Regions from separate parts of the Agrobacterium sp. NPDC058088 genome, predicted to be linked through region 3. Evidence: predicted binding sites of a transcription regulator. Region 3 holds the regulator's gene; each other region holds the start of a gene.
What was found. Region 3 encodes LexA, which represses DNA repair genes until DNA is damaged. Its sites were predicted from a motif close to TGTTCNNNNTGTGTTCNG; they were not measured.

Region 1 (7,370 bases), 620 kb from region 3:
TTTGCCGGCTGGCAGGCCTCCCACCCATCGGCGTCATCAGCGAACTGGTGAATGACGACGGCACAGTGATGCGTGGCCCGCAGGTGCTGGATTTTGCCGAAAAACACGGCATGAAACATGTGTCCGTCGCCGATCTCATCGCCTATCGCCAGCGCAAGGAAACGCTGGTGGAAATGGAATCCTCCTTCACCATCGAAACGCCGTTTGGGACGGCGAAAGCGCAGACCTATTCCCTGCCCTGGGATCCGATGCAGCATATGGCTGTTATCTTCGGCGATATCCGCGATGGCATCGACATACCCGTGCGGCTGCACCCGGAAAACGTCGCCGACGACGTCTTCGGCGATCGCCAGCACGTCCGGCATTATATGCAGAAGATCGCGGAGGAAGGCCGCGGCGTCATCGTCTATCTGCGTGAAGGCTCCGTCGGCGTCGGCCAGGTTACCGGACGCCGCAAGGCGCGCGATCCCGATGAAGCGCATGCGCAGGCCCGTTCGCGCGAAAACGAATGGCTGGAAATCGGTCTCGGCGCCCAGATCCTGAAAGATCTCGGCATCAGCTCGATCAAGCTGATGACCACGCGTGAGCGCCATTATGTCGGCCTGGAAGGATTCGGCATCAAGATTTCGGCGACGGATATCGGTTGATTTGGGGTTGTCGCGGGAGCGCTTCGGTTTGGTGCGCTCTCCGCCCGCTCTACGTCATCCTCGGCCTTGTGCCGAGGATCTGCGAACGCATTCAACACGTTGTCCGTTGCCGATGCTCGGGACAGGCCCGAGCATGACGAATGACCGTGGCCTAGGATGCAATTATACCCCCCGCCAGCCATCCAGATAGTTCACGCTCTCCACCCCCGTGAACTTCGCAAGCCGCGACAATTCCGCATCGAGCTTCTCGAGCCGACCGGCGGAGGCACGCACACCGGGCTCCAGCCAGAGACGACGGACGTCCAGCGTACTGCGCTTGCGATCGGCCTTCATGTCGATGCGACCGATCACGCGGTCGCCTTCCAGAAGCGGGAAAACATAATAGCCATATTGCCGCTTCGGCTCCGGCACGAAGACCTCGATGCGGTAATAGAAGCCGAACAGCCGCTCCGTGCGGTTACGGTCACGCAACAGCGGATCGAAGGGGCTGAGGACACGGACGCGTGCGGAGGGCTCCGGCACGTCGGTGAGGTCGGCGGTGAAATCGGCAAAGGCATAGGACTGGCGGGCAGTGTCGCCGTCACTTGCCAGAAGCGAGACCTCGCAGAGTTCATCGCGATGGTTTTTGACCCAGTCTCTCGCCTCTTGCGGGGTGACAAGATCGAAAAAGGCAGCGATTTCGCCATGGGTGGCAAATCCCAGCCGTTTCAGCGCCTCGCGGCAGGCCCAGTCAACGAATTCGGCGTGCTCCACTTCGGTCTCGTGATGCTCACCGGGAATGACCCGCTCAGCCAGATCATAGACCTTCTGGAAATTCACCCGGCCTGATATTGCCAGCTTGCCGGTGTGCCAGAGATATTCGAGTGCAGTCTTGGAGGGATGCCAGTTCCACCAGCCGCCGGACTGGTGTCCCTCCTCTTTAAGCTCCCGTGCCAGCACCGGCCCGGTTGCGGCGATGCGCTCCAGCGTTTCGCCGAACGCGGCATCAAAACCCTCACCGTGCCATTTGCGCCAGCGTTCCTGAATGATCGGCTCGCGGCGGCGGAAGCGGTGTTTCCAATAGGGATAAAATTCCGTCGGCAGGATGGAGGCGTCATGCGTCCAGTGCTCGAAAAGGGCGCGGTCCTTTTCCAGCAGCGTGGTCAGATGATCACGCCTGTACGTCTGGTTACGGGAGAAAATAATCTGGTGGTGGGCGCGTTCCACCGTGCCGATACTGTCCACCTGCACAAAACCGATATTGGTGATGAGCTGCAGCAGGTCGCTCTTGGAAAGCGCCTTGCCGGGCGGAGAGGAAAGCCCCTGCCGCGCCAGAAAAATCCGCCTTGCCGCTTCGTTTGAAACCTTGATCACCATGGCACGGAAAGTAAGACGGCTTTTTCAGGATTGCAATGTTCTTTTTTTGTTCCTTGTTTTACTTCTGTTGATGACGGGGTATAGAACCGGAAAACGAGCGCGAGGATAAAAGCTTGGAAATCCGTTTCGACGCCGCCGGTGTCGCTTTCGAAGGTCGGCAGGCCTTGCAGCCGCTGTCTTTGACATTGACCGAGCGGCGTATCGGCGTGATCGGGCTCAACGGCTCGGGCAAGACCAGTTTTGCGCGGCTGATCAACGGGCTGACCAAACCGAGTGTGGGCAAGGTGACGGTCAACGGGCTCGACACCGTGGCAGATGCCAAGACGGTGCTCCAGATGGTGGGCTTCATTTTCCAGAACCCGCAAAACCAGATCATCCTGCCGATCGTGCGGGACGATATTGCCTTCGGGCTAAAGCGGTTCGGTCTCGGCAGGACGGAAACCGAAAACCGGATGAAGGCTGTTCTTGCCGGGCTTGGAATTTCTCATCTTGAGGAACGGCGTGCACATGAGCTTTCCGGCGGGGAATTACAGCTCGCGGCGCTGGCGGCACTATTGGTCACCGAACCGCAGATTCTCATTCTCGACGAGCCAACCAATCAACTCGATCTCAAAAACCGCGCAATCGTGGAAAAAACGATTGCGGCGCTCTCGCAGTCACTCATCGTCATCACCCACGATCTGTCATTACTCCAGGGGTTTGATCGCGTTCTCGTTTTTCACGAAGGCATCCTGATTGCCGATGCCGGCCCCGGAGAAGCGGTCGCGCATTATCTCGCGGCGGTGTCACCATGAAATCGCTGCATGTGGAGGGCACCGGCTGGCTCTACCGTGTCTCGCCGCGCATCAAGCTCCTGACGCTCATGGGCTTCAGTATCGCGTTGTTTCTCACCCGCGACCTGCTGCTTTTGGGATGCGCCGTGGGTCTGGCCGCAATCGTCCTGCGCGAGACGCGGCTTTCCGTTCGGGAGATCGGGCTTCGGCTGCGACCGGTGATGCTGACGATCCTGCTCGTCGCCGCCTTCAGCTATCTCCTCCTTCCAGTCCATGATGCAAGCGTCAATCTTCTGCGGCTCACGGCACTCGCGCTACTTGCAACCGCCGTCACCATCACCGTCAGCATTTCGCAGTTCATGGACGAGATCAGCCTTGCCGCCGCACCGCTGGAAAGGCTGGGGCTGCTGAAGGCAGCCGATATCGGGCTTGCGGTCGGGCTTGTCGTGCGCTTCGTGCCTGAGATCGTCAACCGTTACCATGCGGTGCGTGATGCCCACCGGGCGCGCGGCCTGCCCGTGCGGATGGCGACGATTATCGTGCCGCTGGTGATTATGACGTTGAAGGATGCCGATGCCATTGCCGACGCCATTGACGCGCGCGGTTTCAGGGGCCAAAGCTTGGGCCCAGACAACCATCCGGAGTTTTGAGCGCCATGACGACCCGCGACCTTGTGCTGATCTCGCTGTTTTCCGCCATCATCATAGCACTCGGGCTTTTGCCGCCGATCACGCTCGGTTTCATTCCAGTGCCAATTACCGCGCAGTCGCTCGGCGTCATGCTGGCCGGTGTCGTGCTGGGCGCAAAGCGCGGCACGCTTGCGGTTCTCCTGACAATTCTCATCGCTGCCATCGGTCTTCCTGTCCTGTCGGGCGGACGCGGTGGTTTTTCAATTTTCACCACGCCGACGACGGGCTTCCTGATCGGTTGGATCGCCGCCGTCTTCGTCACCGGCACGCTCTCGGAAAAATTCGTTCATCGCGGTCAATCGGCGCTGACACAGGGCATCGGTTTCTTCATCGCCAGCCTGATCGGCGGTGTCGTCGTGCTTTATGCTTTTGGCATCACCTACCTGGCGGTGGTCGTCGGTCTCGGTTTTGAGAAGGCGTTCATGGGTTCGCTCGCCTTCATTCCAGGCGATTCGCTGAAGGCCGTTCTCGCCGCGCTTGCCGGCCGCGCCGTGATGGCGGGGTATCCGCTTCTGCCGCAGCGCGCCTGAACGTTTCTCCTGGAGGATAGAATGGCGACCCGTCTTTACGAACATCCGATCTTCCTTGAACACCTCACGCCCGAAGGTCACCCCGAACGGCCGGACCGGCTGCGATCGCTGAACATCGCGCTTGAACATCCGAATTTCGAGCGGCTTAACCGGAAGGAAGCCCCGCAGGCCAATGAGGATGCAGTGCTGCTGGCGCATCCGGAAGAGCATCTCCTTGCCGTCATGCGGCAGGTGCCTGAAGAAGATGGCGAGATCAACCGGGTCGAGTCCGACACCTATCTCTCCCCCAAAAGCCTTCAGGCGGCTCTGACCGGCATCGGCGCTGCGATGGCGGCAGTAGACGATGTGTTTACCGGCGGTGCCGACAATGTTTTCGTTGCCGCCCGCCCGCCTGGCCACCATGCCGAGACCGCCAAGGCCATGGGTTTCTGTCTTTTCAACAATGTGGCGATTGCCGCCCGCCACGCGCAAAAGGCCCACGGCGCGGAGCGCGTCGCCATCATCGACTGGGATGTGCACCACGGCAACGGCACGCAGGACATCTTCTGGAACGACACATCCGTGCTGTTCTGCTCCACCCACCAGATGCCGCTTTATCCGTGGAGCGGCGATAAAAACGAAACCGGCGTTAAGAACAACATCGTCAACGCGCCGCTGTCACCAAACACAGGCAGCGAGCATTTTCGTGAGGCGTTCAAATCGCGCGTTCTGCCGGCGATTGCCGATTTTTCGCCTGATCTCATCCTCATCTCCGCCGGGTTCGACGCGCATCACCGCGATCCGCTGGCGCAGATCAATCTGGTGGGCGAGGATTTCGACTGGGCGACGGGCCGGCTTCTGGAGATGGCGGATAAATACGCCTCGAACCGGGTCGTCAGCCTGCTGGAAGGCGGTTATGATCTGGAAGGGCTGGCGGAATCGGCAGCCATGCATATTTTGAGAATGATGAAGGGTTGAACATGACGGAAAATGCCAACACAGCCGATGTCAGCGGTTATTCGTTCGAAAAAGCCGTCGCCGAGCTGGAAAGCATTGTTGCACGTCTGGAACGCGGCGACGTCGCGCTGGACGAATCCATCGCCATCTATGAGCGCGGCGAAGCCCTGAAGAAGCATTGCGAGACGCTACTGAACGCTGCCGAAAAGCGCATCGAGAAAATCCGCCTCGACCGTGCGGGCAAGCCGCAGGGTGTGGAGCCGCTCGACGGGGAGTGACTGCGTTTAGCGGGAGCGGGTTGATGTGCTCCCACACGCGGCCACGTCCATAATCTGCACACTCGACGTCATCCTCGGGCTTGTCCCGAGGATCTGCAACCGATTGATTTTATTCGACGTGATTAGATCCTCGGCACAGGGCCGAGGATGACGGAGGAGAGGTTTGTAAATCTTTGTGAGCGATGATGGCGTGAATTAAGCCTCTCACAATGTCGTGTTAACGAGGATCGTTTGACGCTGCGTTTGATATCGCGATGCTCCCCTTCCCCTCGGTTATGCTAAACTCCCGCCAGACGATACGAGGAGCAGACAATGTCCTTCTTTCCCGGTAACGATCCCGTCGCGGGCGACGCTTTTGCCTGTGATGCCATTGAAAACCTGATCATTCCGCGCACCAGCGATATTGGCGGCTTTGCCGTGCGCCGTGCGCTGCCGACGCGGCAGCGGCGGCTTGTCGGCCCCTTCATCTTTTTCGATCGCATGGGTCCGGCCATTCTCAAGGCTGGTGAGGCACTCGACGTGAAGCCGCATCCGCATATCGGGCTTTCCACCGTCACCTATCTGTTTGACGGCGAAATCAAGCATCGAGACAGTCTCGGCACCGAGCTTGTTATCCGTCCGGGAGACATCAACCTGATGACGGCCGGGCGGGGCATCGTGCATTCGGAGCGCACGCCGGAAAACCTGCGTGGCCATCCGCTTTCCATGTCAGGTCTGCAGACATGGCTTGCCCTGCCGGACCATATGGAAGAGATCGACCCGGCCTTTGCCCATACCGCAAAAGAAGAGATGCCGCTGATCGATATCAAGGGCGCATCCGGCCGCGTGGTGATCGGTGAGTTCGAGGGTCTCACCTCGCCGGTTCAGGCCTTTACCGACACGCTTTATGTCGATCTGACGCTCGAACCGGCAGCAAAATTTCCGTTCTCCGCAGAGCATGAGGAGCGGGCGATCTATATTCTCTCCGGCTCGCTGGATGTGGCCGGTGATATCTTCGCCGCCGATCAGCTGCTCGTCTTCCGGCCGGGTGACGACATCACGCTTCAGGCCGGCAGCAATGGGTGTCACATCATGATCTTCGGCGGGGCGGCGCTGAATGAGCGCCGTTATATCTGGTGGAACTTCGTTTCGTCATCAAAAGAACGCATAGAACAGGCCAAACAGGAGTGGAGAACGGGACGCTTCGACATCGTTCCCGGTGACGAAGAAGAGTTTGTCCCTTTGCCGGAAGGTTGAAATTCTATAGAAGTATACGACATGCATGGCTCTCCCGGCGGCTTTCGCGATGAAAGACGTTCTCACGCGCCGCGCGGGGACCACCAGAAAAGGCCGAACGATTGACCGGAATGCCACAGACACCATTGCTCGACCGGGTGAATTTTCCCTCCGATCTCAAGGAGATCGATGATCGCGACCTGCCGGAACTGGCGAGGGAACTGCGCGACGAGATGATTGACGCCGTGTCGAAGACCGGCGGCCATCTGGGTGCCGGCCTTGGTGTGGTGGAACTGACGATTGCCATCCACAAGGTGTTCAATACGCCGGAAGACCGGCTGATCTTCGATGTCGGCCATCAATGTTATCCGCACAAGATCCTGACCGGCCGGCGTGATCGCATCCGCACGCTACGCCAGGAAAACGGGCTTTCCGGTTTCACCCGACGGGCCGAAAGCGAATATGATGATTTCGGCGCCGGCCATTCCTCCACCTCCATTTCCGCAGGTCTCGGCATGGCGGTGGCGGCGGGTCTCGATGGCAGCGACCGCAAGGTGATCGCCGTCATCGGCGACGGGTCGATGTCCGCCGGTATGGCGTTTGAGGCGCTCAACAATGCCGGTGCGCTCGATGCACGACTGATCGTCATCTTGAACGACAACGATATGTCGATTGCGCCGCCGACTGGTGCGATGAGCGCTTATCTGGCACGCCTCGCCTCCGGCCGCACCTATATGGGTTTCCGCGATTTCGGCAAGAAACTGACGGCCTATCTCGGCAAGACGATCGACCGCGCCATTACCCGCGCCGTGACCCATGCGCGCGGCTACGTGACCGGCGGTACGCTGTTCGAGGAACTTGGCTTCTATCACATCGGCCCGATCGACGGTCACTCCTTCGATCATCTTCTGCCGGTGCTGCGCAATGTGCGCGATAACCAGAAAGG
Region 2 (7,370 bases), 610 kb from region 3:
ACCGTAATAGGTGAGCGTGATGATCGAGCCGCCATCATTCATGATAGGCTCCGCACGCTTGGCGACAGCGGCCAGCGAGAAGACGGAAATATCCATGGTGCGGTTGAAGTTGTCGCGGCTGGTGTCGAGGTAACGACCCGTCAGCTCGTCCTTGTCGGAAAACGCAATGGCGTGCACGACGAAGTCGATCTTGCCCCAGTGCTTTTCCAGCGAGGCGAAAACCGCGTCGATCGTCTCGAGGTCCGTCACGTCACAGTGGCCGGCCATAAAAGCGCCGAGTTCCTCTGCCAGCGGTTCGACACGCTTCTTCAGCGCGTCGCCCTGCCAGGTGAGTGCGAGTTCCGCGCCTGCATCCGCGCAGGCCTTGGCAATGCCCCAAGCGATTGAACGATTATTGGCGACACCCATGATGAGGCCGCGTTTGCCAGCCATAAGGCCGGATGCCTGAGCCATTTTATGCTCCCTAGTACTTTTGATCGGTCCTGCCTATGGCATAGGCTGCAATCCTGTTCAAGATTGCCAAGGATCATCAACTGTTAGGGAACGTAACAAAGGGTGCGTTGTCCCGGCTATTCGCAAAACTTTCACAAATAAAGGCCTTCGCGCATGTGCCGCATCAGGTCGGTCACCTTCTCATCCGGCTTTTCGAGCAGGACGATGCGCAATTCGATGACGAGATCGCCGGAACCACCCTTGCCGTCGGCAAGGCCTTTGCCGGCAAGCCTCAGCACCCGGTCCGAGCCGGACCATGCCGGAATAGTGATGTTCTCCTCGCCGAGCGGAGTGCGGACTTTGGCTTCGCAGCCCAGCACCGCATCACCAAGCGAGATCGGCAAGGTCGTGTGGATATCGAAACCGCGAAGAGAAAACGCGTCCTCGCGTGCGGTCAGCAATGTTACAGCGAGATCGCCGCGGGCCATGTTCGGAAGCTTCAGCCCCTGTCCCTTCAGCCGCACCACATGTCCGTCCGTCATGCCGGCTTCCAGCTGGAAACGAACCTCACGTTCGTCGGCAAGCGACACGGTAATCCACTTTTGCTCCAGCAGGTCGGCCACGGTGACGGTGGCTTCCGCGGTAATATCGGGCGCCTTGTCGGGGGCCGGCTGCGAGGTGCGGAACCGGCGCACGAGGGCGCTGAAGAGATTGGCGGCAAGCGAGGTGGACGCGGTCTTGTCATCGCCGGCGCCGGGCTGCGCAGCTTCGCCGGCAGTAGGAATATCACCTTTTGCAGCGTTTGCAGCCGCCTTAGCCGCTTCCGCAGCCTGCTGCACCTTCGGGTCGTTTTGTGCATCGGCCCCGAAAATGCGCTCGACGATATCTTCCGCCGTCTCAGTTTTTCCGTCGAATTTCTGGCCGGTCTGCGCCCGGTTGCGGGCGTCCGCACGGGCCAGTTCCTCCATCAGCTTCTCAGCCGCCTTGGCGCGTTCGGCCGCCTCACGCGCCGCTTCCCGCTGCTGCATGATGGTTTCGCCGCGCTGCTTTTTTTCGGCCGCCTTGCGGGCCTGATCGTAAAGATCACGCTTCTTGGGGTCTTTCAGAAGATCGTAGGCCTGCCCTATCTCGGCGAATCGCGCCGAAGCATCGGGATCGTCGCGATTGGCGTCCGGATGGACGGTTTTCGCCTTCGTGCGCCAGGCGGCCTTGATGTCCTCGTGGCGGGCGTCACGTTTCACGCCGAGGATGGAATACGGATCGCGCATGCGAAACACCAGTTACGTTGGCTCAGGCGCGTGCTGCCGATCATGGCGCAATCCTGAAACTAACCCTCCGACAAGGGGTGCCCGCGATCATTCGCCTGCACGCCCTCGGTTTAATCAACGTCGACTGTTGCAATAAGTTGCTAATCACTTCTTTACGCACGGAGCGTGCGCAGCCCGGGCCGGTTCTATTCCACGCGCCAAGGTAAATAGATTATTTCTGCTCGAAGCGGGTCATCAACCATTCGCCGGTTTCCGACAGGCAGGCCTGTCCGGAATAAGCAGCCACGCCCTCGAAGGAGTGGCGCGTCGTCTTGAAGTCGCGGCAGACGAAACCGCTGGATTTATCTTCGTGGATGGCGGTCACGACGCCGGCGCTGCCGGTTGCGGCATTGGCCCAGGGCAGCGGCTGGTCGGCGAGCTTTGCGAGATCGGCCGAGGTTACCGCATTGCGGATGGTCGCATCGTCCGTCTGGGGCGCATTGTTCAGCTGGTTGGGAACGGAGGCCGTGGAAAGCGAGCGGTCGACCTTGTCGCCGCCGAACAGGTCGAGGCTGACGCAACCGCTCAGCACCACAAGCATCGACACGACGGCGGAAACTTCCGCTACCGATGAAAGGAGGCTCTTTGTTCGACTGTTCGACTTTGCTATGACGGTCACCATCTTTCACCAGAGATCATCTCTGGGGTCCAAATCAGCTCGGGAGCATTTTAGTCAATATGTCGGAAACGGGGTTAACATCCAGTGACTTCACGGAAGAAAATGAACCTTTTGCACTTTTTGCCGAATGGCTGAAAGATGCGACGGCTTCCGAAATCAACGATCCGAACGCGGTGGCGCTTGCCACCGTGGACGAAAATGGCCTGCCGAATGTGCGCATGGTGCTGCTAAAAGACGTCGATGATCGCGGTTTCGTTTTCTATACGAATTTCGAAAGCCAGAAGGGTCGCGAAATCCTTGGCCAGAAAAAAGCGGCCATGTGTTTCCACTGGAAAAGCCTGCGCCGGCAGGTACGTCTGCGCGGCGAGGTGGAGATCGTGAGCGACGAGGAGGCGGACGCCTATTACGCCTCGCGCCCGCGTGGAAGCCGCATCGGCGCCTGGGCATCCAAGCAGTCGCGGCCTTTGGAAGGCCGTTTTGCGCTGGAAAAAGCGGTGGCCGAATATACCGCCAGATATGCGATCGGTGATATTCCGCGCCCGTCCCACTGGTCCGGTTTCCGCATCCGGCCCCTCAGCATCGAATTCTGGCACGACCGCAAGTTCCGCCTGCACGACCGCATCGAGTTCCGCCGCGACACGCCTGACGGTGCCTGGTCCAAGGTTCGTATGTATCCGTAACGCCATCCGGGCAGGCCACCTCGGCCTGCCTATTTCAGTAGCTGGTCAAACAACGGCAGGCCGATAACGGCGGAAATGGCGATCAGGCCGTAGCAGATGCGCCGGAACGCCGCCTCATCGGCAAGACCGTGCAGTCGCGCACCGGCATAAAGACCGAGCCCATAAAAGGGCAGGGCCAGCAGGAAAAACACGAAGACATCTGTCGTGAACAGGCCGCCGACAAAGTAGCTGGCGATGGAAAACACCGTCGAAACCGCGAAATAAAGAATGACATTGGCGCGCACGAAAGCGCCTTTCAGCGCACCGCCCAGCCAATAGGCGACGACGGGCGGGCCACCCAGCTGTGCCGCCCCCGAAAAAAGCCCAGCCAGCAGCCCTGTGAAAAGGGTAAGCGGCGTCTTTGGCCGGCCGCTGTAACGCCAGCCGGACACCAGAAAAACAAGCAGCACCACGACCACGCCCGAGATGAGCCAGCGCAGGGTCAGCGGATCACCCTTGGAAAGCAGCATTGTTCCGACGGGCACGCCGACAAAGGCGCCGACCGCCATGGTGAAGACCTCACGCCGGTCCGCCATGCGAAAGGCGGGCGGTATCATGCCGAGCGTCAGAACGGCGTCCACCACCAGCAGAACCGCCGAGGCGACACGCGGCCCGACGATGGCGCTTGCAAGCGGTATGAAGATGAGCGCTGCACCGAAGCCGGAAAAGCCGCGGGCAAGACCGGCAAGAAAGGCGGCGCCCGCAAACATGGCGAGCAGCGCCGGGCTATGTGCGGTGACGAGTGGCGACAGGAAGTCGAGATGGGACATGGGTGATGGCACGTTTGTTCGAATATCTTTTCTCTATCTCGCTTGCATGCGCCTGTCCCGGAAATTTCCGTTCATGACTGCATAACGCACTGACGGGTCGACGCCGTCAAAGAATCATGATTAGAGTTGTGGCGCGCGTGAACAAAGGATGAACAAATGTTTGCTGAGATGATGCCTCGGTTTGAAGAGGCTTCGCAAAAATATGCCGCTGAAAACGGGATATTCCGCGATCCGGACTGGTACATGCTGAAGCTTCAGGAAGAGGTTGGCGAGGTCACGCAGGCCTGGAACCGGCTGACGGGACGGGGACGCATCAAGGGCAGGAGCAAAGAGGAGATGAAACGGGATCTGGCCGACGAAACCGCCGATCTCCTCGGCCATGTGCTGTTACTGGCCCATTATAACGGTCTCGATATTGAAGGAGCGATCGAGCGTAAGTGGCGCTTTACGCCGTCAAAACCCTGAAGGCTCCAGCTTTTCCATCATGGCCGCCACGGCGTTAAGGTCGCTTGCGACGGCAACGCACTTCTCCCGCATTTCCTCAGTGGATGGCGCGACATCGGGCACCATGATCGTCATCATGCCCGCCGAAGTCGCCGAGCGTACGCCTGAGTAGGAATCCTCCAGCGCAAGGCAGAGACCCGGATCGAGGGAAAGCCGTCGGGCTGCGGTCAGATAGGGCATGGGCGCCGGTTTCGGTTGGGTATAGTCCCCGCGTGCGACGATGGTGTCGAAACGTCCGAGAAGATCGTGAGGGCCGAGGTGGCGCGTCACCGAATCGTGCCGCGACGAGGTGGCGATGGCGCGGCGGATATCGAGCCGGTCGAGAAGATCGAGGATTTCGATGACGCCGGGTTTCAGCTCCACACCATCAGCCATCATCACGCCAAGATGCCGCAGCCACGCATCGCGGAAAGTGTCGATCGGAAAATCCGCGCCATAATCGGCAATGATGGCGCCGGTGATGACATCCCAGGGGCTGCCGCAGACCTTCTGATAAGTCTCGACCTTCATGCCATGGCCGCCTTCATCCGAGGCCGCCAGAAATGAATCGCGATAGAGCCTCTCGCTTTCGATCAGCAATCCGTCCATGTCGAAAACCACGGCCCGCGGCAGAAAAGGCAGCATGGCTTAACCGAACCGGAATGGGCGTTCGCCAAGGCTTTCAAACGGGCGGATCAGGTACCCATCTGGATCCGCGACGATGAACTGCCGGTTGCCCACTTCGACCGTGCCGCGCCTGTACCATTTTTCCTCCAGCGGCATGACGAGGTCGATGGAGGATCGCTCCAGCCGGAAAAGAATGGGTTGCAACGAAGGAACGGCGAGCTGCAGATTCATGCCGCGGCCCAAGGGTGTGTCGAGCGAGGCATTCCCCGCCACGAAGGTCCGGGTCGCGCCGATCTGGTCGATCATCAGCTCCGCGTCGCCTAGCGCCAGATAGGTGAAACCCTCTTCGGGGCGCTCATAGACCACATGAAAACCGATCAGGTCACAATAAAAAGCGCGGCTTTTCTGCCAGTCGCTGACGGCAAGTTCCGGGACGAGGGCATTTCGTATGATGGTCATGGTCTCCTTTGCCGCGCAGGCCCGGGATGGGAGGAAGGGCCTGCCATAAGCTTCGATATTATCGTCTTGCCGCCAACACGCCAGAGAAAACAGCATCTGGCAGCCATGTGCCGGCTGTGAGGATGTACCGCTACATCACAATCGCGCACTACATGCCCGCATTGACCGTCTTAACCCCCAGGTCGGCACATTTACGCTTTCGTACCGCCGACGGTGATCTGGTCCATGCGCAGATGCGGCTGGCCGACACCGACCGGCACCCATTGTCCGGCCTTGCCGCAATTGCCGATGCCGGTATCGAGCTTGGAATCATTGCCGATCATCGAGACGCGCTTCATCGCATCCGGCCCGTTGCCGATCAGCATCGCGCCCTTCACCGGCGCGCCGATCTTGCCGTTTTCGATCAGGTAGGCTTCGGTGCAGCCGAACACGAATTTGCCCGAGGTGATATCCACCTGGCCGCCGCCGAAGGAAACGGCATAGATGCCCTTCTTCACGGAGGCGATGATCTCTTCCGGCGTCTTGTCGCCCGACAGCATGTAGGTATTGGTCATGCGCGGCATCGGCACATAGGCATAACCCTGACGGCGGCCGTTGCCGGTCGCTTTCGCCCCCATCAGCCGCGCGTTCTGGCGGTCCTGCATATAGCCCACCAGCCTGCCGTTCTCGATCAGCACATTATAAGCAGAAGGCGTGCCCTCATCATCGATGGTAAGCGAACCACGGCGGCTGTCGATGGTGCCGTCGTCCACCACGGTCACGCCGGGCGCGGCGACCATTTCGCCCATCAGACCGGCAAAGGCCGAGGTCTTCTTACGATTGAAATCGCCTTCAAGGCCATGGCCCACAGCCTCATGCAGCATGACGCCGGGCCAGCCGGAGCCCAGCACCACGTCCATGGTGCCGGCAGGTGCATCGATGGCGGTGAGGTTGACGAGCGCCTGACGCAGCGCTTCATCCGCACCGCGCTGCCAGTTTTCTGTGGTAATGAAATCGCCGAAACCGACACGTCCGCCAATGCCGTAAGAGCCGCTTTCCTGCCGGTCGCCTTCGCCGGCGACGACGGAAATATTGATGCGGGTCATAGGGCGGATATCGCTGACACGATGACCATCGGCGCGCAGAATATCCACCACCTGCCAGCTCGCGGAAATCGTCGCCGTCACCTGCCGCACATTCGGATCCTTGTCGCGCAGATAGGCATCGATATCGGTGAGGAGCTTCACCTTATCCTCAAAACTCGGGCTGCCGATCGGGTTCTCATCGCCGTAGAGCTTCTTGTTGGTGCGTTGCGGTGCCGCCGCATAAGAACCGGAATAACCCCGCGTGACGGCGCCGACCGCATCCGAAGCCCGCTTCAGCGCGCCTTGCGAAAGCTCGCCGGCATGGGCGTAACCCACCGTCTCGCCGGCAACGGCGCGCAGGCCAAAACCCTGATCGGTGTTGAATGACCCACCCTTGAGGCGGCCATTGTCGAAAGTCAGCGATTCGGCCTGGGCATGTTCGATGAAAAGCTCACCATCGTCAGCGCCCGCGAGAGCCTCGCCGACAAGCTTGCGCAATTGCGTTTCATCGCAATCGAAGAGTTTTACAAGGTCGTCGGTCATTAGCGGCTCCAAACTGAATAGTGTCTGGCAAGCATGTAGGATCGTGCGCCGCCGGTGGCAAGCCAAAGCGTGATGAGGCTCAGGTCATTCGAAAAATGAGATGGACCACAGTGAAAGCTGCCACATATACACCTGCCTGGTGAACGATAAGCTTTAGCGTGAGGGGGTAGCGGTGATTAGGATCTGAGGCCAAGCGTTGCCAATGAAGAATGGCAATCTGATTTCCTGCAATGATCGATATCGCCAGCTCAAGGCCCGATCCTGTCTGTAAGGCCGCCGGTAAAACCGCAAGGCTTTGCGCTGAGCTCGCAACAAAAGCGACGGCAATGTAAAAAATGGCGGCGCCA
Region 3 (7,370 bases):
GCGGATGCCAAGCTATCCAAAGGTCAAATTGTGCATTGCGGCAAACGCAATTGCGTTGCTTTTCTCTTTATTGATCATAGCAATTCAATCTCGGTCAACGCAGGGTTAAAGGAAAGCATTGCAATCCCGCGCGTCCGCCTGCAAACCTGTTTCCGGTGCGGCAGGGGCGCGGCGCAGATTGCTTGGTCAAGGGGAAAAACAGCATTTCGGATATGCCGAAACGATGCAGGGCGGCTTGCCCCGCACGGCAGATATCCTGTCTCCGCTGCGCCGGACCGGTGAGGTCGCGACAAATGATTTGCCGGCCCTTGCAGACAAGCCGAAACCGCAAATTGCCGTTCTCCAGAAAATCACCACCTGCCTCGCAGAGGAACGTGCATTCGGCCATGATTTTCTTTTCGTACCGGTCTTCATCGGCTGTGGGGCGATCCTCTGGTTTTCCCTTGATGTAGCACCTTCATTGCCGCTTCTTGTTGTTCTATTTTTGCTCGCCGCCGGCGTGACATTCGCCGCCCGATATCGCGCGACCCTGGTAGCCACGGCCTGCAGCCTCGTCGCACTGCTGTTGCTAGGCATGCTTTTCGCCGAATTTGAAACGCGGCGGGCGGGGACTGTGGTGCTGGATACGCCCGTTACCACCACCATTACCGGCACGGTGATGCGCCGAGAGGTCGATGCCCGCGGCGACTGGCGTTATGTGGTGCAATTGGCTGCGACAGAAGCGCCGGCATTGTCACGCCTGCCTGGAAAGGTTTCGTTGCTGGCCCGCGGCGGCGGAAAGCCGGTGGCGCTCGGTGCGACGATCCGCGGTAAGGCGCGGCTTTCGCCGCCATCCGGTCCGGCTTTGCCCGGTCTCAATGATTTCGCCTTCGCCTCCTATTTCAAGGGCATTGGCGCGACCGGCTTTTTTTACAAGCCGCCACAGATGGTAGCTGCCCCCGATATCGATGCAAAAAAGGACTGGCTGGGGTGGGCGGATATGCGGCTTTACGGTCTGCGCATCGCCATTGCCGAGCGCATTCGCACCACGATCGGCGGCGACGCCGGCGCTTTTGCCGCCTCGATCGTCACCGATGAGAGACAGGCCATATCGGCCGGGACGATGGAAGCGTTGCGGCTTTCCGGGCTTGCCCATATCGTCGCCATATCCGGCCTCAACATGGCGCTGGCGTCAGGCATATTCTTCGTGGGATTGCGGCTCGCCTTCAGCCTGTTTCCGGCCTTTGCTCAACGCTGGCCGGTGAAGAAGTTGTCCGCCTTTGCGGCACTGCTGATGACGCTCGCCTATTACCTGATTTCCGGTTTTGCCGTCTCTGCCGAACGCGCATGGCTGATGATGTCGGTGATGCTGATCGCCGTTCTCTTCGATCAGCCCTCGCTCAGCCTCAGGAATGTTGCGTTGTCCGCTCTGGTCATCCTTGCCCTGTCTCCTTCGGAAATCATGGGGCCGAGCTTTCAGATGTCTTTCGCCGCCACGATTGCGCTTGTCGCCGCCTATGCCGCCTGGAGCCGCTGGCGCACTGACCGTGAGCGCCTGTTCATCGGGCGCAAACCCGCGTGGGTGACAGTGGTGGAAACGGCAGGCGCCGTCATCGGTGGTGTCATCACAACATCGTTGATCGGTGGACTTTCGACGGCGATCTATTCTGTCGAGCATTTTCAGCGTGTCACCACCTATGGACTTTTTGCCAATCTGGCGGCGATGCCGCTGATGTCGCTGATTGTCATGCCCTTTGGTCTTGTCGCCATGCTGCTGATGCCCTTTGGGCTCGATGCACCATTTCTGAAGGTCATGGGTTACGGCATGGCGCTAGTCATCGACGTTGCGGATGAAGTCGCGTCCTGGGGCGGCAGCGCGGCGACCGGTCGGCCGCACGGCGCTTTCATCGGCATTGCTTCAGTGGGTTTCCTGTTGCTGACATTGCTGCGCAGCCGGCTGGCGCTGCTTGGAATTCCACCGCTGCTCTTTGCCTTCGGCCTGTCCGGAGCCGTCGCCCAACGCGATCTGCCCGATCTGCTTATCCATGAGGAGGGGAGGCTGGTGGCGCTTCTGGACGAGGGCAAGGTCTACACCACAAAGACACGACCACAGGGCTTCATCTATGACCAGTGGCAAAGGGCGCTGCTGCTGCCGCAAAAGCCGCTCGCGCCTGTCCTTCTCAAGAAAGCAGTTCCGACAACCACCGTTGCCCTAAGCGCAAAATCGAAACTGGCGCCGGAGGATTTGAAGGCCTTGGCGCGCGAAATGACGGCCACGCTGAGGGATGCTGCGCCGGGCGTCTTTACCTGCCGGACGGGCATCTGGTGCGTGGCGCGTGCGCGAAGCGGCGAATGGATCATCGTGCTGGAGGACGGTCGGTTTGCCGGGAAAGCCTGTGATATCGCCGATATCGTCATCGTTTCCCGCAGAACCTCATTTGCGCAATGCCGCTCGGGAGCCTTGCTGCTCAACCGCGACATATTAAGGCGCATCGGCTCGGTTGAGCTAAATTTCGCCGGCAGCGATGAAGCGGGCGTCGTGGGACAGATGCGCGCTGCAACCGCCGGTGCGGACAGGCCGTGGAGCGAACATCGCTTCTATGACTGGAAGAGCGGCCGTTTTGACCACGAGGTGCCTGAAGCCGTTACCCGCTTGCTGGCGGCATCGCAATGAGTGCCGCCAGAAAGGTTCGTCAGGCCTTCACTCAGACCTTGGCGCGCAGATCCGCGGTCACTTCGCCAATGCCGCCAATTTCCTCTTCATGTGGCAGGTCGCGCCAGATTTCCTTCAGTCCGGCCTCGTACCATTCGCGCATGGCGGGCAGGGCGAGCAGCCGGTCGCAATAGGCTTTCGCTGCCGGCGAAAGATCGGCGCCATAGGTCTGGAAACGGAACGCCACCGGGCAGAAGAAGGCGTCGACCGCCGTGAATTTCTGACCGGCGAGAAAAGGTCCGCCGAATCTGGTGAGACCTTCACTCCACAACGCATCGATGCGCTTTATATCGGCCGCAAGCCCGGCATCGCCAGCTTTTGGTCTTACCCGGATACCGACCGACATGGGGTAGAGATTGCGCAGTGAGAAAAATCCCGCATGCATTTCGCTCGCCGCCGAGCGTGACCAGGCCCGCGCCTGCTTGTCGCTCGCCCAGACGCCCTGATGCCTCTCGGCCAGATATTCGGCGATCGACAGTGATTCCCAAACTGTCACTCCCTCGTCGACAAGGCATGGCACCTTGCCGGTCGGCGAAAATGTGGAGAAGGAAACACCTTCGCCGAAGGGAATGAGTTTTTCATCAAAGGCGATGCCAAGCGTGCGCATCAAAACCCAGGGTCGCAACGACCATGAGGAATAGTTCTTGTTGGCAATATAAAGATCGTACATGGCGTTTTTCCCCGATAGGACGCGCATTTCTACACCTGCGAAGGCGCTCTGGAATATCGCAAATAATCCATGGCTCCCATAAGCCGCATTGATGAATGGGAAGCGAGGGTGACAGAAAAGAGTTCTGTCGATCTCACCGCTTGGAGACAGAAAGCACTTGCGACAATGCTGAGCGAAGCAGAAGGCCGATTGAGTTTACGCGTTAAGCCAACTCTATGCCTGCGGCGTCAGGGAAACAAAGCGAGGATTGATTCTCAAAAAATGACGCGCCATCGGCCAGATGACGCGCATGTTCCTGCATCGGCAAACCAAGTCTTTCCCAGAAGTCGACACTTCATAGGGGAGCACCATTTTTATGACGGCCCCATCGCGACAGGGACTCTGCGCGATGTCACCACATCAATGGTAACGGCGGATCAATCCCACCAGCTTGCCCTGAATTTTCACCCGATCCGGTCCGAAAATGCGGGTCTCATAGGCCGGGTTTGCCGCTTCCAGCGCAATGGACGCACCCTTGCGGCGAAAGCGCTTCAGCGTGGCCTCTTCATCATCCACCAGCGCCACGACAATATCGCCCGGATTGGCGGTGTTGCCGTTGCGGATGATGACGGTGTCGCCGTCAAAAATCCCGGCCTCGATCATCGAATCGCCTTTGACCTCAAGCGCGTAATGTTCGCCCGACCCCAGCATATCCACCGGCACAGCCACATCGTGGGTATTGTTCTGGATGGCAGAAATCGGCACACCGGCAGCGATGCGGCCCATGACGGGAACGGTGGCGGCACCTGCGAAATCGTTGGCGGGCGCCTTAGGGGCGGGGGCGGGTTCCGGCTCCTTCGGTTTTCCGAGACTTCCCTCGATGACGCTCGGCGAAAAGCCGCGCTGCGGCCTTGCGCCCGGCGTGTAAGCCTCAGGCAACTTGATGACTTCGAGCGCTCGCGCCCTGTTGGGTAGCCGGCGAATGAATCCGCGCTCTTCGAGTGCGGTAATCAGCCGGTGAATACCGGATTTCGAAGCAAGATCGAGTGCGTCCTTCATTTCATCGAAGGAGGGCGGCACGCCGGACTCTTTCATTCTTTCATGAATGAAGAGAAGCAATTCCTGCTGTTTGCGCGTGAGCATGAGGAAAACACCCTTGAGAATCGTCGTTGAAGTCGCGAAACAAATACAGAACGAACACTATATGTTCCATATGTGTTCTGCAATCCCCTAAAATTTCGTGAACCTGCTATCTGTTGTTTTGATGATTTGCTTCATGGCGCCTGATTGTGCTCTTCTGACGTCCAAATCGTCCAGGTATGCTTGGGCGGGGTGCCAGCGCAGGAAAACAGGCCATGATGAAATCACATCGCATCGATCATCTCGTTCTGCCAGTGGAAGATCTCGGCATTGCCGTAAAGCGCCTTGTCAGCCTTGGATTTACGGTCGCACCGGAAGCTTTGCATCCGTTCGGAACCCGAAATGCCTGTGTCTTTTTCAAAGACGATACCTATCTTGAGCCACTCGCGATTGCTGATCCGGCTAAATATAACGCATCTGCGGACGGCGGCGATGTGTTCACAGGCAGGGACAGGGCCTTCAGGCAAAAAGTCGGGCAGGAGGGCTTTTCGGCTCTCGTGGCCAAAACCGAGGATGCCCTTGCAGACCATGAGAGGTTTGTGACGTCGGACGTGTCGGCTGGCGATGTATTCCATTTTTCACGCCCCGTGCGGATGCCAGACGGATCGCAGAGCGAGGCGGCCTTCCGTCTCGCCTTCGCGGCAAGCGGTTCGGCGGCGGATTTCTTCCTCTTTAGTTGCCAGCGGCTGCGCGCCCTGCCGGGAGACCGCGCGGCGCTGGAGCGTCACGCCAACAGTGTCTCAGGCCTTAGCGAAATTATCCTGTTTTCAGGTGGCGACACGAAGGCGGTGCACCTGATCGAAACTGTGTTGGGCTGTGAGGGTAGGGTGTCTTCGGGTGGAGACATGGTTTTTGTTGCCGGCAATGCCCGCGTGAGGCTAACCCAAAAAGCTGACTTGGGCGGACTGGCCTTAGGACTTTCTGCCGGGAGCGACGTCGGATTGCATGGCATGGGCGTCGTCTTTTCTGCCGACGATCTTGCCGTGACAGAAGCGGTGCTTGCTGCTAATGGCGTGTTCTGCGCAAAAGCGGGCGGCCGTCTGGTGGTGCCCGCCGCACCCGGTCAGGGCGTTGCCTTCGCCTTCGAGGAAAAATGATGAGCGTTACGAACAATCTCAAAGTCACCGCCGGCGATGGCGCCAGCAAGGTTTCCTTCTCCAATGCCGAGCGCTTTTCGCTGATCGCCGGTCCGTGCCAGATGGAAAGCCGCGAGCATGCCTTCATGATTGCTGGCGTGCTGAAGGAGCTTTGCGACAAGCTGGGAATCGGACTTGTTTATAAGTCCTCCTTCGATAAGGCCAACCGCACCTCGCTTTCCGGCAAGCGCGGCATTGGCCTTGAGAGTGCGATGCAGGTTTTCGCCGATCTCAAGAAGGAGTTCGGCTTTCCTGTTTTGACCGACATTCACACCGAAGAACAATGCGCCATCGTTTCCGAGGTGGTGGATGTCTTGCAAATTCCAGCCTTCCTCAGCCGTCAGACCGATCTTCTCGTCGCAGCTGCAAAAACCGGTCGCGTCATCAATGTCAAAAAGGGTCAGTTCCTGGCGCCCTGGGACATGAAGAACGTGTTGGCCAAGCTGAATGAGAGCGGCAACCCGAACGTGCTTCTGTGCGAACGCGGCGCATCCTTCGGTTACAACACGCTGGTTTCCGATATGCGCTCTCTGCCGATCATGGCATCGCTCGGCGCGCCTGTCGTGTTTGACGCTACCCATTCGGTGCAGCAGCCGGGCGGGCAGGGCGGCTCCACGGGCGGCCAGCGTGAATTCGTCGAGACTTTGGCCCGTGCCGCTGTCGCTGTCGGCGTCGCCGGTCTCTTTATTGAAACCCATGAAGACCCGGATAATGCGCCTTCCGACGGCCCCAACATGGTGCACCTGAAGGACATGCCCGAACTGCTCGAAAAGCTTCTGGCCTTTGACGCCATTACCAAGGCGTAAGGGAACGGCTGTTGATCCGTACCAATCGATTTTAAATGGCGGGTGCCCCGTTTCTGCCGTCCGCCGTCATTGTAATTTCTTCGCCATCGTCTAAGACAGGCGACGGAAAATATCTGTTCCATTCCCAAGGGAGAGACCATGACTGCCATTACCGATATTATTGCGCGCGAAATCCTCGACAGCCGCGGCAACCCGACCGTTGAAGTCGATGTGTACCTCGAAGACGGCTCCATGGGCCGTGCAGCCGTTCCGTCGGGCGCCTCCACCGGCGCGCATGAAGCGGTTGAGCTGCGCGACGGCGGCAAGCGTTATCTCGGCAAGGGCGTGGAAAAGGCTGTTGAAGCCGTCAACACGGAAATCTTCGACGCCATCGGCGGCTTCGATGCTGAAAACCAGATTCAGATCGACCAGATGATGATCGCGCTGGACGGCACCCCGAACAAGTCGCGCATCGGCGCGAACGCCATTCTCGGCGTTTCGCTCGCCATCGCCAAGGCTGCTGCCGAAGCCTCCGGTCTGCCGCTTTACCGTTATGTCGGCGGCCCAAACGCGCATCTGCTGCCGGTTCCGATGATGAACATCATCAACGGCGGCGCGCATGCCGACAACCCGATCGACTTCCAGGAATTCATGATCCTGCCGGTTGGCGCGGAAAACATCCGCGAAGCCGTACGTATGGGATCGGAGGTGTTCCACACGCTGAAGAAAGAATTGTCCGCGCAGGGCCACAACACCAATGTCGGTGACGAAGGTGGTTTCGCACCTGGCCTCGAAAGCGCGCCGGCGGCGCTCGATTTCATCATGAAGTCGATCGAGAAAGCCGGTTACCGTCCGGGCGAAGACATGTATGTCGGCCTCGACTGTGCATCGACCGAATTCTTCAAGAACGGCAAATACGTTCTCGAGGGCGAAGGCCGCACGCTGGAATCGGGTGCGATGGCTGAATA

Region 1: the regulator LexA is predicted to act here: its motif matches at 2,040-2,057, upstream of ACFVTJ_RS06720 (energy-coupling factor ABC transporter ATP-binding protein).
Region 2: the regulator LexA is predicted to act here: its motif matches at 3,985-4,002, upstream of ACFVTJ_RS06775 (MazG nucleotide pyrophosphohydrolase domain-containing protein).

Annotation. Positions count from the first base shown of each region.
Region 1 is NZ_JBHVSU010000002.1:298,272-305,641, reverse strand. It holds gene ribB (3,4-dihydroxy-2-butanone-4-phosphate synthase) at 1-647, shown strand, start outside; gene ACFVTJ_RS06725 (winged helix-turn-helix domain-containing protein) at 810-2,003, opposite strand; gene ACFVTJ_RS06720 (energy-coupling factor ABC transporter ATP-binding protein) at 2,117-2,797, shown strand; gene ACFVTJ_RS06715 (CbiQ family ECF transporter T component) at 2,794-3,426, shown strand; gene ACFVTJ_RS06710 (biotin transporter BioY) at 3,432-3,995, shown strand; gene ACFVTJ_RS06705 (histone deacetylase family protein) at 4,017-4,952, shown strand; gene ACFVTJ_RS06700 (exodeoxyribonuclease VII small subunit) at 4,955-5,209, shown strand; gene ACFVTJ_RS06695 (pirin family protein) at 5,522-6,445, shown strand; gene dxs (1-deoxy-D-xylulose-5-phosphate synthase) at 6,547-7,370, shown strand, end outside.
Region 2 is NZ_JBHVSU010000002.1:309,122-316,491, forward strand. It holds gene fabI (enoyl-ACP reductase FabI) at 1-453, opposite strand, end outside; gene ACFVTJ_RS06755 (DnaJ C-terminal domain-containing protein) at 585-1,700, opposite strand; gene ACFVTJ_RS06760 (RT0821/Lpp0805 family surface protein) at 1,912-2,361, opposite strand; gene pdxH (pyridoxamine 5'-phosphate oxidase) at 2,418-3,038, shown strand; gene ACFVTJ_RS06770 (sulfite exporter TauE/SafE family protein) at 3,068-3,847, opposite strand; gene ACFVTJ_RS06775 (MazG nucleotide pyrophosphohydrolase domain-containing protein) at 4,004-4,312, shown strand; gene ACFVTJ_RS06780 (HAD family hydrolase) at 4,301-4,975, opposite strand; gene ACFVTJ_RS06785 (bleomycin resistance protein) at 4,979-5,416, opposite strand; gene tldD (metalloprotease TldD) at 5,608-7,023, opposite strand; gene ACFVTJ_RS06795 (hypothetical protein) at 7,103-7,370, opposite strand, start outside.
Region 3 is NZ_JBHVSU010000002.1:920,549-927,918, forward strand. It holds gene ACFVTJ_RS09860 (ComEC/Rec2 family competence protein) at 224-2,653, shown strand; gene ACFVTJ_RS09865 (glutathione S-transferase family protein) at 2,685-3,362, opposite strand; gene lexA (transcriptional repressor LexA) at 3,762-4,484, opposite strand; gene ACFVTJ_RS09875 (VOC family protein) at 4,697-5,578, shown strand; gene kdsA (3-deoxy-8-phosphooctulonate synthase) at 5,578-6,423, shown strand; gene eno (phosphopyruvate hydratase) at 6,562-7,370, shown strand, end outside.